DNA from 2 places in the Mesorhizobium salmacidum genome. Region 1 is predicted to be linked to the other one. Evidence: predicted binding sites of a transcription regulator. Region 1 holds the regulator's gene; the other holds the start of a gene.
The links. The regulator HrcA, encoded in region 1, represses chaperone genes, less so after heat shock. The targets are predictions, from matches to a motif close to GTTAGCACTCNCNNNNNGNGAGTGCTAAC.
Positions count from the first base shown of each region.

Region 1 (7,928 bases):
CGAATCAAGCCGAGCTTGGGCGAATTTCTGGAAGGCGCGGGCGCGGTGCGACAGCGCCGTCGCCTGGCCTGGCTTCCAGCCGTGCTTTTCCTCGGCACTCATCTCGCCGAAGGTTTTGTCGAAGCCATTGGGCAAGAACACCGGATCGTAGCCGAAGCCGAGCTCGCCGCGCGGCGGCCAGACCAGCGTGCCCTCGGCCTCGCCGCGATAGTATTCGGCTTCGCCGTCGGGAAAGGCGAGGCAGATGACGGCGACGAAGCGGCCCGTGCGCTGTTCGGGCGTGGCGGCGCCGACTTCCTGCAACGCGACTTCGGTGCGCTGCATGGCCATGGCGAAATCGCGCGATCCCTCCGGCGTCTCGGCCCAGTTGGCGGTATAGACGCCGGGCGCGCCGTCGAGCGCGTCGACGCAGAGGCCGGAATCGTCCGACAGCGCCGGCAGGCCGGTCGCCTTTGCGGCGGCGAAGGCCTTGATGTAGGCGTTCTCCTCGAAGGTGGTGCCGGTTTCGTCCGGTTCGGGCAGGCCATACTCCTTGGCCGACTTCGCCTCGAAGCCGAATGGACCCATCAGGTCGGCGAATTCGCGCAGCTTACCGGCGTTGTGGCTGGCAACGACGATCTTCTTGCCATCTAGCGCATGGAGGTTTGGTGAATGCATCAAAGGCCCCAGATTCTTGGCTCGGCGAACTCGATCGAATTGCCCGAGGGGTCGCGTATATAGATCGAACGGCCACCTTGCGGCCATTCGAATTCGCTTTCGATGGCGATTTTCTTCGCCTGAAGATGTGTTCTCCAGCCGTCGATTTCAGCGGCGCTGGCGGCAAAGCACAGATGACCCTCGCCGACCGCGCCATGCGGCGGCACTTTCAGCTTCGCGTCCGGTGCGGGCGGAATTTTGGTCGCCTCGGCGTTGAAGACGAGCAGGACGCCAGGGCCGCAGCGGAAGAAAAGGTGGCGGCCGTCGACCTTGCCGAGCAGGGTGAGGCCGAGGACGTCGGTGTAGAAGTGTTCAGCGGCATTGAGATCGGTGACGTAGAGGGCGGATTCCAGGATGGCGGAGGGTATCACGAGGCGCCCCCCTCTGCCCTGCCGGGCATCTCCCCCTCAACGGGGGAGATTGGCAATTTCGATGTTGTCGCACACCCAGCAACGCTGAAAACCAGCGAAGGCCGAGACCGTATCCGATCTCCCCCCTTGAGGGGGAGATGGCCGGCAGGCCAGAGGGGGGCGTTCAAGCTCGGCATTAAACCCTACGCCACCGCCATCTGCTGCAGGCTGACCAGCCGGGAAATGCCCTTCTTGGCCAGGCCCATAAGCGTCGCGAACTGGTCCTCGGAGAAAGGTTCGCCCTCGGCGGTGCCCTGGATCTCGACGATGCCACCCTTGCCGGTCATGACGAAATTGGCGTCGGTGCCGGCCGAGGAATCCTCGACATAATCGAGGTCGATGACCGGCTGGCCGTCATGGATGCCGCAGGAAATCGCCGCGACATGGTCTTTCAGCACTTTCGAAACGCTGGCCATCTGCCGGGCTTCCATCCAGCGCAGGCAATCATAGAGCGCCACCCAGCCGCCGGTGATCGAAGCGGTGCGGGTGCCGCCGTCGGCCTGGATGACATCGCAGTCGACGGTGATCTGCTGTTCACCCAGCGCCTGCAGGTCGACCACGGCGCGCAAGGAGCGGCCGATCAGGCGCTGAATCTCCAGCGTGCGGCCGCCCTGCTTGCCGGCGGAGGCCTCGCGACGCATGCGCTCGCCGGTCGAGCGCGGCAGCATGCCGTATTCCGCCGTGACCCAGCCCTTGCCGGAATTGCGCATCCAGCCCGGCACCTTTTCCTCGAGGCTCGCGGTGCACAGGACATGCGTGTCGCCGAACTTCACGAGGCAGGAGCCTTCGGCGTGTTTGGAGACGCCGCGCTCGAAAGAGATGGCGCGCATTTCGTCGAATTGGCGTTTGGAGGGGCGCATTCGGCCTGCTTTCTTGTCAGTTTCTTGAAATCGTGGCCGGCTTTTAGACGCAAGGGGGGCAGCGCGCAAAGGAAAACGGACCGGCGATCTGACACAGACACCGAGGTGATCTGGCACAGACACCGAGGTGATCTGGCACAGACACCGAGGTGATCTGGCACAGACCCCGAGGTGATCCGACACAGACAGCCCGGGGTGATCCGGAACAGACACCGGTTGCGCGCGGCCTAACGAAGTCTATATCCTTAAACCGGAGGTTTTTGGCCAAATGACCAAGCCAGTCGATCCCGCGTCGCAGTCGCCCGCGCTTCAATCGCTCGACATGCGCTCGCGCGACATCTTCCGGCGCATCGTCGATTCCTATCTGAGGGACGGCGAGCCCGTGGGCTCGCGCAGCCTGTCGCGCATCCTGCCGTCCTCACTGTCGCCGGCTACCATCCGCAACGTGATGAGCGACCTCGAGCATCTCGGGCTGATCTACGCGCCGCATATTTCGGCCGGCCGTCTGCCGACGCAGGCTGGCCTGCGTTTCTTCGTCGATGCCTTCATGGAGCTTGGCGACCTCTCCGACGAGGAGCGCCGCGCCATCGAGGCGCAGGTGCGGGCCTCCGGCTCGGGGGCGACGCTGGAGCACATGCTGATCGAGGCCAGCCAGATGCTGTCGGGCATGTCGCGCGGCGCCGGCCTGGTGCTGGCCGCCAAGAACGAGGTGGCGCTGAAGCATATCGAGTTCATCCAGCTCGAGCCGACCAAGGCGCTTGCCGTGCTGGTGTCGCAGAATGGCGATGTCGAGAACCGCGTCGTCGAGCTGCCCGCCGGCATCACCGTCTCGCAGCTGCACGAAGCCTCGAATTTCCTCAACGCACATATTCGCGGCCGCACGCTGGCCGAGGCGCGCACCGAGATCGCGCGCATCAAGGAAGAGACGAGGGCGGCGCTCGACACGCTGTCGCAGGACCTCGTCGAGAAGGGACTGGCGGTGTGGGCGGGCGCCGAAAGCGGCCTGCCGGCCCGGCTTATCGTGCGCGGCCGCGCCAATCTGCTCGAAAACGTCACCGCCCAGGCCGACATCGAATTGCTGCGCCATCTCTTCGAGGACATGGAGACGCAGGATGGATTGATCCAGCTGCTCGACTTAGCCGAGGAGGGATCGGGCGTCCGCATCTTCATCGGTTCGGAAAACAAGCTGTTCTCGTTGTCGGGCTCGTCGCTGGTGGTGGCGCCCTATCGCGACAAGGACGCCCGCGTCGTCGGCGCGCTCGGCGTCATCGGCCCGACCCGGCTCAACTATGCCCGCATCGTGCCGATGGTTGATTATACGGCGCAGCTGATTTCCCGTATGCTGCGCTAAGGCATTGATATTCAGGTGATGCCGGCCTGCAAACGGCTGATACCTGCGCGTCCGGTGCCACCGTTTTCGACTCGGCCTGACCCGAATCTCGACATACCTTTGGTGCGACACCGAAGGACCGGCTGCAAAGGAGAAAAAGAATGGCGCTGGAATCATTCAAGGCCCAGATCAGCCTGCTGCTCGAAGAGATGGTCAACCAGCCGGAGGACCAGCACGAAATTCAGGAACAGCTGCGCGAAAAACTGCGGGAAATGCGCGCTATGGGCCTGCCGTTGCCGGCCGATCTCGTGGAACTGGAAAAGCGTCTGGACGACGATTTCTACGCTGCCGGGACCTGATCCCGGAAGTTTGCTCACCGTGCGTGACGGAACCCACGGACAAGCCGATCGTTAATTTCCTTCACGACCGAGCGGAGGAAGTGATGCGATTGGCCGGACTGGCGATGTCGGCACTGTTTCTCACGACCGCGGCTCTCGCCCAGCAGACCGACCGGCCCGTGCTCAAAGGCCCGGCAGCCTTCGGCGACTGGCGCGCCGATAAGCCCGGCGTGCGCCGGCTGATCAAGCCGGAAGACCTGCCGAGACCCTATGTCACCAAATCCGCCTCGAACGGCGCCGGCCTCACGGAGAGGCCGCAAGGCGCCAAGCCACAACTGCCGCCCGGCTTTTCGGCGGAACTCGTTGCGTCCGGCATCGACAATCCGCGTGTCGTGCGTGTCGCGCCGAACGGCGACCTGTTCGTCGCCGACAGCGAAGCCAACCAGGTCCGTGTCTACCGGCTGACGAACGGAAGCGCGAAAGCCGCGGAGAAAAGCATCTTCGCCGGCGGCCTCAACCAGCCCTATGGCATCGCCTTCCATCCACCCGGCAATGACCCGCAATGGGTCTATGTCGCCAACAGCGACAGCATCGTGCGCTTTGCCTACCGCAATGGCGATCTGAAGGCCTCGGGCGAACCGCAAACCATTGTCGACGACATCCCCTCGAGCCACCACTGGACCCGCGACATCGCCTTTTCCCCCGACGGCAAGACACTTTACCTCTCCGTCGGCTCCGGCTCGAATATCGCGGAGGACATGGGCAAAAGACCCAGAGGCGGGCTCGACGCCTGGGTCAAGTCGAAGCCGCTCGGCGCCAGTTGGGGTTCCGAGGCGGGCCGGGCCGAGGTGCGGGCTTTCGACCCCGACGGCAGGAATGGGCGCATCGTCGCCACCGGGCTGCGCAATTGTTCGGGCATGACCGTGCAGCCGGCGACCGGCGCGCTGTGGTGCGTCGTCAACGAGCGCGACGCACTTGGCGACAATACGCCGGCGGAATACGCGACGACGGTCAGGGAAGGTGCCTTCTATGGCTGGCCGTGGTATTACATCGGCAACAATGAGGACCCGCGCCACAAGGGCGAGCGTCCCGACCTCGCCGGCAAGGCTGATATTCCCGACGTGCTGATGCAGGCGCATTCGGCGCCGCTCAACATCGCTTTCTATGATGGCAAAAGCTTTCCGGCCGAGTACCAAGGCGACGCCTTCGTGGCCCTGCATGGCTCCTGGAACCGCGGCAACAGGACCGGCTACAAGGTGGTGCGGCTCAAGTTCAAGGACGGCAAGCCGACCGGTGAATATGAGGACTTCATGACCGGCTTTGTCGTCTCCAACGGCGAGGTCTGGGGCCGGCCGGTTGGCGTCGCGGTGGCCAAGGACGGGGCGCTGATCGTCACCGAAGACGGCAACGGCACAATCTGGCGCGTGACCTATAGTGACGGCCGGTCCTGATCCGTCTATTGGCAGCGCCGGCCCCCTCACCAGGTCTCACAGGGAGCTGGTGCAATCGAATCCAGTCCTCAGTAAATTCAATTCCATTCAGATATATGCGATGAAGCGCCCTCATCCGAGACCGAATCCATGACCCTCACCGGATTTCTTGCCTACAGCGCCGCGCTTGGCGTCGCCGCCGCCATCCCGGGCCCCGGCGTCACGGCGCTCGTCGCACGTGCACTGGGCTCGGGCTTTCGCTCGTCGCTCGCCATGTCCTTCGGCCTGATGCTTGGCGATCTCACTTATTTGACCGCCGTGGTGCTGGGCCTGGCCTTCGTCGCGCAGGAGTTCGGCATGGTTTTCCTGGCGATCAAATGGGCCGGCGTCGCCTATCTCGCTTTCCTCGGCTGGCGCTTCTGGACCGCCGGCATCACGCCCGAAACCATCGAAGCCAGGAAGGGCAAGGGCGGCTTGCTGTCGAGCTTCATCGCCGGCCTCACCGTGACGCTCGGCAATCCCAAGACGATGATCTTCTATCTCGCCATCACGCCGACCATCGTCGACCTGAAGACCATCACGCTTGCCGACTACGGCATTCTCGTCGCGCTGACGCTCGTCGTCCTGTTCGTCGTGCTGGTGCCTTACCTGGCGCTGGCGGCCAAGGCGCGCTGGTTCCTGAAGTCGCCGCGCGCGCTCAAGGTGCTGAACCGCACCGCCGGCGCCTTCATGGTAGGCGCGGCGGCGGCGATCGCTGCTCGCCAGTAGGGCGTTTCTGCCAAACCATTCCCTGGCCCGGCTGTTTCAAGAAATGCTTTTCCGGGGGCCAGGCGTTTTCAGCACAGGCCCCACTCGGATATTTTCCAGCCGCAGCCTATCTTGCGCGGCTGAAAGCCCTATTCTGTCGGCTACTGCCAATTGCCTGAAATCCAGGGAGCGAAACCAATGAACAAGCCCGTCACTTCAGCCCGCGTGCCCGGCCGTGGCCGTATCTATGATTCCATCACCGACACGATCGGCGATACGCCCCTGGTACGGCTCGACAAGTTCGCCAAGGAGAAGGGCATCGTCGCCAATCTGGTCGCCAAGCTCGAATTCTTCAATCCGATCGCCTCGGTCAAGGACCGTATCGGCGTGTCGATGATCGAGGCGCTGGAGGCCGCCGGCAAGATTACGCCCGGCACGACGACGCTGATCGAACCGACATCCGGCAATACCGGCATTGCCCTTGCCTTCGCCGCCGCCGCCAAGGGCTACAAGCTGATCCTGACCATGCCGGAGACGATGTCGGTCGAGCGCCGCAAGATGCTGGCGCTGCTCGGCGCCGAGCTGGTGCTGACCGAAGGCCCGAAAGGCATGAAGGGTGCCATCGCCAAGGCCGACGAACTGGCCGCGACGATCCCCAACGCCATCATTCCGCAGCAGTTCGAAAACCCGGCCAATCCGGAAATCCACCGCAAGACGACAGCGGAGGAAATCTGGAACGATACCCAGGGCGAGATCGACATCTTCGTCGCCGGCATCGGCACTGGCGGCACGATCACCGGCGTCGGCCAGGTCTTGAAGAAGCGCAAGCCCGCGCTGCATGTCGTCGCCGTCGAGCCGGATGCCTCACCGGTGCTGTCGGGCGGCCAGCCCGGCCCGCACAAGATCCAGGGCATCGGCGCCGGCTTCGCGCCGAAGATCCTCGACACCACGGTCTATGACGAGATCGTCAAGGTCTCCAACGAGGATTCCGTCGCCAATGCGCGCCTGATTGCCCGCCTCGAGGGCGTGCCGGTCGGCATCTCGTCGGGCGCGGCCCTGCAGGCGGCAATCGTCGTCGGCTCGCGGCCCGAAAACAAGGGCAAGACGCTGGTGGTGGTCATCCCCGACTTCGCCGAGCGGTATTTGTCGACGATCCTGTTCGAGGGACTGGGGGCTTAACCCTTCGCATTCTTCCCTTCTCCCCTTGTGGAGAAGGTGGATCGGCGCGTAGCGTTGAGACGGTTGAGGGGTGTTCCAGCGGAGTGAGGCGTTGGTGTTCCCCGGAACACCCCTCATCCGACCTCGCTTCGCGAGGCCACCTTCTCCCACAAGGGGAGAAGGAAAGGTCCCGCGAGCGCCTGGCCCGCTGAAAAACGCCTCGTGGCCGCCGGCGCGCAGCTTGAGCAGACCCTGCTTCCGGGTCATATCACCTCCCGGCCCGTGCAAGACGGCCCGAGGGGAGGATTCCATGTACAAGCTTTATACACGTCCCGGCAGCGGCGGCTTCGTCGTCGAGGCGGCGCTGGCGCTGATCGATGTGCATTTCGAACAGATCGACGTGCCGAAGACCGAGGCGCCCGATCCGGCCTTCCTCGCCATCAGCCCGTTGAACCAGGTGCCGGTGCTGACCTTGCCGGACGGACGCTCGATCACCGAATCGGCGGCGATCTGCATCCTGCTCGCCGAACGCCACCCGCTGGCCGGCCTGGCGCCGGCGGCCGATGAACCGGCGCGCGCCGAGTTCCTGCGCTGGATGGCGTTCATGTCCTCGGTGCTCTACCCGGCGATCCTGCGGTTCTACTATGCCCATCGCTACACGGCGGATGCCGAAGGTACGAAGGCGGTGAAACAGGCGGCGGTCGCCGAGATGGACCGCGGTTTTGCCGTCGTCGATGCCGCCTTGCGCAGCCGTGACTGGCTCGCCGGCGACAAGATGTCGGTGGCCGACATCTATCTCGTCATGCTGGTGGCCTGGCATCCCGACATCGACAGAGCGCGAGCCGCCTGGCCTGATATCGAGCGCCTCTGGGCGCGATTGCGGGAGCATCCGCTTATGAAGACGCTCAACACATCGCACGAGATGTGGCCGGCCTGAACGGACGGACCGAAAAGACGCC
Region 1 covers NZ_JAPYKS010000023.1:51,235-59,162, reverse strand. Annotated here, with positions in the region: gene rdgB (RdgB/HAM1 family non-canonical purine NTP pyrophosphatase) at 1-657, opposite strand, end outside; gene O7A60_RS25785 (VOC family protein) at 657-1,067, opposite strand; gene rph (ribonuclease PH) at 1,250-1,966, opposite strand; gene hrcA (heat-inducible transcriptional repressor HrcA) at 2,235-3,317, shown strand; gene O7A60_RS25770 (hypothetical protein) at 3,458-3,655, shown strand; gene O7A60_RS25765 (PQQ-dependent sugar dehydrogenase) at 3,739-5,085, shown strand; gene O7A60_RS25760 (LysE family translocator) at 5,215-5,832, shown strand; gene cysK (cysteine synthase A) at 6,010-6,990, shown strand; gene O7A60_RS25750 (glutathione S-transferase family protein) at 7,280-7,906, shown strand.

Region 2 (7,928 bases), on a different contig from region 1:
CGGTGACGCCCGCCTGCACGGCGCCCCAGTCGATGGCGCCGAAGCGGCCCGATTGAAGCGCGGTCATCATCACCGGCAGCGTGAATTTGGACTGGTCGGTCATCAGCACCAGGGCGGCGAGGAACTCGTTCCAGGCGCCGAGGAAGGCAAACAGCGCGATGGTGACGACGCCAGGCCAGACCAGCGGCAGCATGACCTTTATGAGCATGGTGGCGTTGCCGGCGCCGTCCATGCGCGCGGCCTCCTCGATCTCGCGCGGCACCGCGTCGAAGGCGTTGCGCATCATGAAGATCGAGAACGGCAGCTGCAGCGTCACATAGACGCCGACCAGCCCGGTCAGCGTATTGTGCAGGCCAAGCTTGGTCAGCACCAGGAAGATCGGCGTCAGGATCGACTGGAACGGAATCATGATCGTCGACAGGATGAGGACGAAGAACAGATCCTTCAGGGGAAACCGAAAGCGCGAAAAACCGTAGCCGGCGAGCACGCTGACGATGACCGACAATATGACCGTCATCACCGAGACATAGATGCTGTTCTGCGCCGAGACCCACAGCCCGTCGCCGAAGCTGTTCAACGTGGCGTAGTTTTCCAGCGAGAACCCGGACGTCGGCCAGGGCGGCAGCGGCGGCAGGCGGGCCTCCTGCGCCGGCTTGAAGGCCGACAGCACCGTCCACACGATCGGCGCCACGAACAGCACCGAGGCGATGATGCCGGTGGAGTGCCTGGCCAAGCGCGCGGCGAGCTTGCCTCTGCCTGACATCGCCTGCGCCATCAGTCGAGCCCCTCGGGCTTGCGCAGCAGCCAGAGCTGGACGAGGCTGAGCGCCACAAGGATGACCAGCAGCACCATGGAAAGCGCGGCGCCGTAACCCAGCTTGAACGAGACGAAGGACTGGTTGAAGATCCAGTAGACCGCCGTCAGCGTCTGGTTGCGAGGGCCGCCGCGCAGGATGATGTAGAACTGGTCGAAGGCAAGGATGGAACCGGCCACCGAGAGGATGAGCGCCAGCGCCAGCGTGCGGCGCATCAGCGGCAGGGTGATCGCCCGGAACCGCGCGAACGGTCCGGCGCCGTCGATGACGGCTGCCTCCTGCAGGTCCTGCGGGATCGATTGCAGGCCGGTCATCAGGATGATCATGGTGAAGCCGGCGACCTTCCACACCACCATGGCGATGATCGACCAGAAGGCCGGCTGGAAGGTGGCGAGCAGGTTGAATTTTCTGTCGATTAGGCCGAGGTCGTAGGCGGCGGGGCTGAACAGGCCGGAATCGACGTTGAGGAGCCATGACCAGAGCAGGCTCGCCGAGGCAAAGCCGACCACCGCCGGCATGAAGAACATGGTGCGGTAGAGGTTGGTGAACGGGCGCGGCCGCTCGATGAAGATCGCCAGCGGAAAGGCGACGGCGAAAATCGCGATGGTGACGACCAGCGTGTAGTAGCCGGTGAATCTCAGCGCGTTCCAGAACCTGGTGTCGCGCAGGATCGCCCAGTAATTGCCGAGGCCGATGAAGGAGTGCTCGCCCATCAGCGGCCAGTTGTGCAGCGACATCCAGGCCGTCATGCCAAGCGGTATGACGAAGAACAGCATGACCAGCGCCACCGCCGGCGCGACATAAAGCAGGCCGATCCATTGCCGGCGCCCGGCACCGACGAGTTTTCGGGCGCGAGGCGGGGCGGTGGTTGTGGTGATGGCGGTCATGGGTTGCCCTTTCCTTCTCCCCTTGTGGGGTGAGCGGCCGGTTCGCCGAAGGCGAATTCATCGTGCCAGTGGCACGATGAAAGGCCAGCGAACGCCGGGACGCTGCGAAGCAGCGGGGACCCGGCAGGGTGGATCGGCCACCCCCCGGCCCTTCGCAGGCTCAGGGCGTTCGAAGCTCGAAAAGCCAAGCAGTTGGCTTTTCGTCCGCTGCGCGGACCGCTTCTCACCCCACAAGGGGAGAAGGGGGAGCGAGCCTTGCCACGCACCGAATTCGTGATAAAAGTGAGGTTTCTCAATGCGATAGCCTGCTATTTGAATCAAAACAATTTCCGGCCACCCGCCCAGGGAGACAGGCGGGCGGCCGGCAGGCGTGCATTTACTTCTGCGGCGCCTGGTCGATGATCGACTGCATGGTCTCCTGGGCGTTAGCGATCGCGCCGTCGACGTCGTCGCCGAAGAAGACCTCGTTGATCATCTGCGTCCACGGGCCGTTGGCGGAGTTGATCAGGTCGTTGAAGACCACCGAATAGGGCGTCTTGCCCTTGGCCATCGCCTCGGCGGCGATCTGGTAGCGCGGATCGAGATCCTTGAGCGCGTCCTTGGCGATGTCGCCGCGCACCGGCAGGCTGCCGTATTTGGCGAGGATCGTCTGGCCTTCGAGCGAATAGGCGAAGTCCAGGAACTCCTTCACCACGGCGAGTTTCTTGGTGCCCTTGGTGACGACGAAATTGTCGCCGCCGGCAAAGGACGACCAGTTGCCATCCTTGCCCGGCAGGAAGGTGACGCCGTAGTCGACATTGGGATACTGCGTGTTGAGCGCGCCGATGGCGAAGGCGCCGGATGGCGAGATGCCGATATTGCCGGCGGCGAAGGCGGCAAAGAAATTGGCGCCGGTGTCGGTCTGCGCGCCCGCCGGCACCAGGTCCTTCTTGACCATGGAGCGGTAGAGATCGATGGCGCCACGCAGCTGCGGGCTGTCCAGCGTCGCCTTCGAGCCGTCCTCCGACAGGATGTCGCCGCCCGAGGCCCAGATCAGCGGCGTGAAGGTGAAGATGTTGCAGCCGCCGCAATTGCCGGAGAAGTAGAAGCCCTTGATGTTGCCGCCAAGCGCATTGACCTTCTCGGCGTCGGCTTCGATCTCGGCCCAGTTGGCGGGACCTTTCTCGGGGTCGAGGCCTGCCTGCTTGAACAGCTTCTTGTTCCAGATCAGCACCGAGGCGTCGGCCGAGAAGGGCAAGCCGTAAATATGGTCCTTGTAAGTGCCGGTCTTCACATGCGCCGGCGACAGGCTGGAAAAATAGGGCAGGGACTTCGCCCAGTCGGTGATGTCCTCCAGCTGGCCGGCGGCGGCGAAGGAGGGCGTGTAGATCAGGTCGAGCGACAGCGCGTCGGGCGCCGTACCGCCGGCGGCCGCCGCGCCATATTTCGGGATGATCTCGGCATTGGGGATGATGTCGAGCTTGACCTGATCCTTGTTCGCCTTGTTGAAGGCGTCGACGATCCTTGGCATGAAGTTCGAGCCGTCGGCGCGTACCCAGATATTGGCGGTATCGGCGGCGGCAAATTGCAGGCCGCAGCCCAGAACGGCGGCCGTAAGGCCCAGTTTGGCAATCAAAGTCCTCATGTTCTCCTCCTCCACATTTGGCCGCGATCCGCGGCTTGCCGCCGATTGCGGCGCTTCGTTTGTCAGCCGTCTTTCTCAACCATCCGGCAGGCGGCCGCAGGACTGCCGCACCACCAGCCGGCACGGCAGTTTTCTGATACCTGGCGTGGCGGATTTGCCGCCGACCAGGGAAAGCAGGGTCAGCCCGGCCTCGCGGCCGAGTGCTGCCAGGTTCATGTCGACCGAGGTCAGCGGCGGGCGGGTCGCCTCCGCCACGATCTCCCAATTGTCGAAGCCGATGACGCCGACATCATTAGGCACGCCGAGGCCTCGTTCGCGCAACGCATCGATGACGCCGCGCGCGATCTGATCGTTGCCACAGAAGACGGCGTCCGGCTTTTTTCCTCTGCCGTCGAAGAGCCGCGCCACCGCCTCATGCCCCCAGGCTTCCGACCAGGAGCCGAGCAGCGGCTCGATCACCGGCAGGCCGTTTTCCGTCAACACGGCGCGGTAAGCCTGCGCCCGTTCGTGCACCACGGCAAAGCTCGCCGGCCCGCTGACATGGGCGATGCGCTTGCGGCCGAGCCGGCAGAAATGCTCGATCGCCAGCCGCGCTCCGTCGCCGTCGTCGGAGACGAAGGCAACGGCGTCGGGATCGGGCTGGGTGAAGGCGTAGATCACCGGGACGCGCAGATTGGCGAGGTCGACCGGCAAATGGCGGTCGATGCGTTTGCCGGTGGCGATGATGCCGTCGACGCGCTTGTCGAGCATGGCCTCGACATGGAGCTGGCCGAGGCGCTGATCCTCCTCGACATTGCACAGGAACACCGAAACGCCGGCATCGACCAGCGCGTCCGATATGCCCGACATCAGCGGCAGCGAGAAACGGCCATAGGTATCGTTGGTGAGCAGGCCGACGGTGAAGGAGCGGCGTCTGAGCAGGCTCTGCGCCAGGCCGTTGGGACGAAAACCCAGGCTGCGCGCCGTCTCACGGATGCGCTCGCGGGTCTCGGCCGTCATGCGCCCCTGGTCGTTGAGCGCTTTCGAGGCGGTGGCGACGCTGACGCCGGCCTGCGCGGCCACGTCACGCAAGGTGACGGGCTTGGGAAAGACCGGAACTGGCAGGTCGTCCAATGCCATCGCGGCAAGAATCCTTAGTTGGGAAAAGGTTTTCCCTTACCGATCGGAACAAGGCCCGGCCAGTGGCCGAGCCTGATCGGGAACATCTGGAAAAACCTTTTCTCAACTCAAGGCTAGGCCAGATCGAAGGGCTGATCAAGGGGAAAAGTTGTGGTCGCTGGCGAGATCGAATTTCGCGACGGGTGCCGCCAATCGGGGGTCACCGTTGGCCGCGCGCGCCAGCTGAAAGGATCCGACATCTCCCGGACCGATCGGCAGGCGGCGCCGATTTGGTATGCAAGGAGTTCGCGAAAGGGTGCTATGGAGGGGCCGGGCATCCCTTTGCCGGGGAGCCCATCTCGCGACATTCGAGGTCAGTTTCGTGCGTGAACCGTCGCTCTTGCCCGTCTTTGGAAAACTTGGCGTCAAGGCACCGGTCGCCGTCCTTCCGGTGCCGGTCCGGCCGGCGGGTCTTGCGGCGCGACTGCGGCAGGCCCTGGCCTCGCATGGCGCCACGGCGCTGCAACTGTCGGTCGTCGTATGGACAGTCGCTATCCTCGGCGCCGCATTTCTCTTCGCGCGAGGCTAGCCGCATGGCCAACCGTTACGCACTGCGCATGGACTTGCCTCAAAGCTGGGCCATCATCGATGTCTTTACCGGCCAGCCCGCGGTGGTCAGGCAAAGGGTGATGGTCGGCATGAGCCCGCAGGATGCCAACGCGCTGGTCGATCAGATGAATATCCGCGACGTCAAGCGACGGGAGAGGGCCGAGCGTAAGTCCTGACCTGGCCAACGTTTGCAGAGGGCGGCACTTGGCGCGGGCAAGATCCCGCCGCACCGCAAATCAGAGGATTCCCGTGAGAGCCAGCCTGAAGCAGAAGATACTGGAGGTCTGTGACCGCAGGATTTCCGAAAAAGGGCCCAGCGTCGGCGTGTCGTTCTATGCGTTCTTCGCCAACAAGAACGACGACCCCGAGTTGCTGATGGAAGTCGCCGAATGGTGGATCAGAACCCACCGCCTCGACCATTTTGAAAAGGCTGCGAAGATACGCACGATGGTCGCGGACCTCGGCTGATCAGCCGAAATCGGCGGCCGTCAGCACATACAGGCTCTTGTGGGTGCGGCCGTAGGCCTTGGCGGCGACGTCGTGGATAGTGGAACTCGACCTGTCGAAGGCGGCAAGATAGCCGGCCTCGTCGGCGGCGGTGTTCGGCTGTATCCTGGTCATGGCGTCGGCGGCCACCGAGAAGGAAATCTGGAACATGCCGTCATGGCCGACGAAACGAATGCGTTGGCCAGCCACGTCATAGCTGCGGCTGCTATTGGGAAAGGTCAGGCTCATGTCTTGACCCCCGTTGCGGCGGCCTTCTTCACCACTCGCTTCTTCTTCGGCGTCGGGTTCAGCGCTTCCGCCACGCGGTCGGCTTCTTCCTTGGCCAGCCGCAACTCCCTCAGCCTTGCGGTCTTGATCTCCCTGGCTTTCGCCTCGGACATGTATTCGGCGGTTGCCTTGTTGCGCTCCGCGTTCTTCTTCTGCTTGTCGACAAAGCGGGCTTCAGCTTTTTCCATGATCGTCTGATTGCCGTCGGCCATCGAAGAAATCTCCCTTGCGCATGAAATCGTGAAAACGAACTTGTCCGATAAATAGGCGCTCGGCCGCCAAAATTCAACTTTTTGAAATATTTGACTGATTTCGGATATCAGGAAACCGCGTGCGAAAATAATACTTCCGATATTTAATTCCGTCCCATGATAAATTTTGGCACTCCTATCTATCGAGTGCCAAACCGCCTATACAGAGGGCGCGGCCGCCTATGCCGGCCCCAGAAAGAAGTTCTCATGAAGTTCCGTCCACTCCACGACCGCGTCGTCATCCGGCGCGCCGAAGGCGATACAAAATCCAAGGGCGGCATCATCATTCCCGACAATGCCAAGGAAAAGCCGCAGGAAGGCGAAGTCATTGCCGTCGGTCCGGGGGCACGCGACGAAAAGGGCGCGCTCGTTCCGCTCGACGTCAAGGCCGGCGACTTGATCCTGTTCGGCAAATGGTCGGGAACCGAGGTCAAGATCGACGGCGAAGACCTGCTGATCATGAAGGAAGCCGACATTATGGGCGTCATCGAAAAGGCTGTCGAAGCCAAGAAGGCCGCCTGACTGGAGCGCCGCGCGTTCGGCGCGGCGACTGGCCCCCTCACACTCGAAGGAAAAAATCATGTCTGCCAAGGAAATCAAATTCTCCACCGATGCGCGTGACCGCATGCTGCGCGGCGTCGAAATCCTCACCGATGCGGTGAAGGTGACGCTGGGTCCCAAGGGCCGCAACGTCATCATCGACAAGGCTTATGGCGCCCCGCGCATCACCAAGGATGGCGTCACCGTAGCCAAGGAAATCGAGCTTGCCGACAAGTTCGAGAACATGGGCGCGCAGATGGTGCGCGAAGTGGCCTCGAAGACCAACGACCTCGCCGGTGACGGCACCACGACAGCCACGCTGCTGGCCGCTTCGATCCTGCGCGAAGGCGCCAAGCTGGTCGCCGCCGGCATGAACCCGATGGATTTGAAACGCGGCATCGACCAGGCCGTCGCCGCCGTCGTCGGGGAAATCAAGGCGAAGGCCAAGAAGGTCAAGTCGTCGGCCGAGATCGCGCAAGTCGGCACCATTGCCGCCAATGGCGACGCCAGCGTCGGCGAAATGATCGCCAAGGCGATGACCAAGGTCGGCAATGACGGCGTCATCACCGTCGAGGAAGCCAAGACCGCCGACACCGAACTCGACGTCGTCGAAGGCATGCAGTTCGACCGCGGCTATCTCAGCCCCTACTTCGTCACCAATGCCGACAAGATGCGCGCTGAGCTTGAGGATCCCTACATCCTCATTCACGAGAAGAAACTCGGCAATCTGCAGGCGATGCTGCCCATCCTCGAAGCGGTGGTGCAGGGCGGCAGGCCGCTGCTGATCATTTCCGAGGACGTCGAAGGCGAGGCCCTCGCCACCCTGGTCGTGAACAAGCTGCGCGGCGGCCTCAAGGTCGCGGCCGTCAAGGCGCCGGGCTTCGGCGATCGTCGCAAGGCGATGCTGGAAGACATCGCGGTGCTCACATCGGGCCAGATGATTTCCGAGGATCTCGGCATCAAGCTTGAAAACGTCACCGTCGAGATGCTTGGCCGCGCCAAGCGCGTGCTGATCGACAAGGACACCACCACGATCATCGACGGCGCCGGCACCAAGGCGACGATCCAGGCGCGCGTCGCCCAGATCAAGGGCCAGATCGAGGAGACGACGTCGGACTACGACAAGGAAAAGCTGCAGGAGCGGCTGGCCAAGCTGTCGGGGGGCGTTGCCGTCATCCGCGTCGGCGGCGCCACGGAATCGGAAGTGAAGGAAAAGAAGGACCGCGTCGACGACGCGCTGAACGCCACGCGTGCGGCCGTGGAAGAAGGCATCGTGCCAGGCGGCGGCGTCGCCCTGCTTCGTGCCCGGTCGGCGCTGTCAGGCCTGAACG
Region 2 covers NZ_JAPYKS010000027.1:48,273-56,200, forward strand. Annotated here, with positions in the region: gene O7A60_RS27085 (carbohydrate ABC transporter permease) at 1-775, opposite strand, end outside; gene O7A60_RS27090 (carbohydrate ABC transporter permease) at 775-1,701, opposite strand; gene O7A60_RS27095 (ABC transporter substrate-binding protein) at 2,078-3,325, opposite strand; gene O7A60_RS27100 (LacI family DNA-binding transcriptional regulator) at 3,401-4,444, opposite strand; gene O7A60_RS27105 (hypothetical protein) at 4,806-5,012, shown strand; gene O7A60_RS27110 (hypothetical protein) at 5,017-5,208, shown strand; gene O7A60_RS27115 (DUF6500 family protein) at 5,282-5,500, shown strand; gene O7A60_RS27120 (DUF1488 family protein) at 5,501-5,767, opposite strand; gene O7A60_RS27125 (hypothetical protein) at 5,764-6,018, opposite strand; gene O7A60_RS27130 (co-chaperone GroES) at 6,265-6,579, shown strand; gene groL (chaperonin GroEL) at 6,638-7,928, shown strand, end outside.
Region 2: the regulator HrcA is predicted to act here: its motif matches at 6,184-6,212, upstream of O7A60_RS27130 (co-chaperone GroES).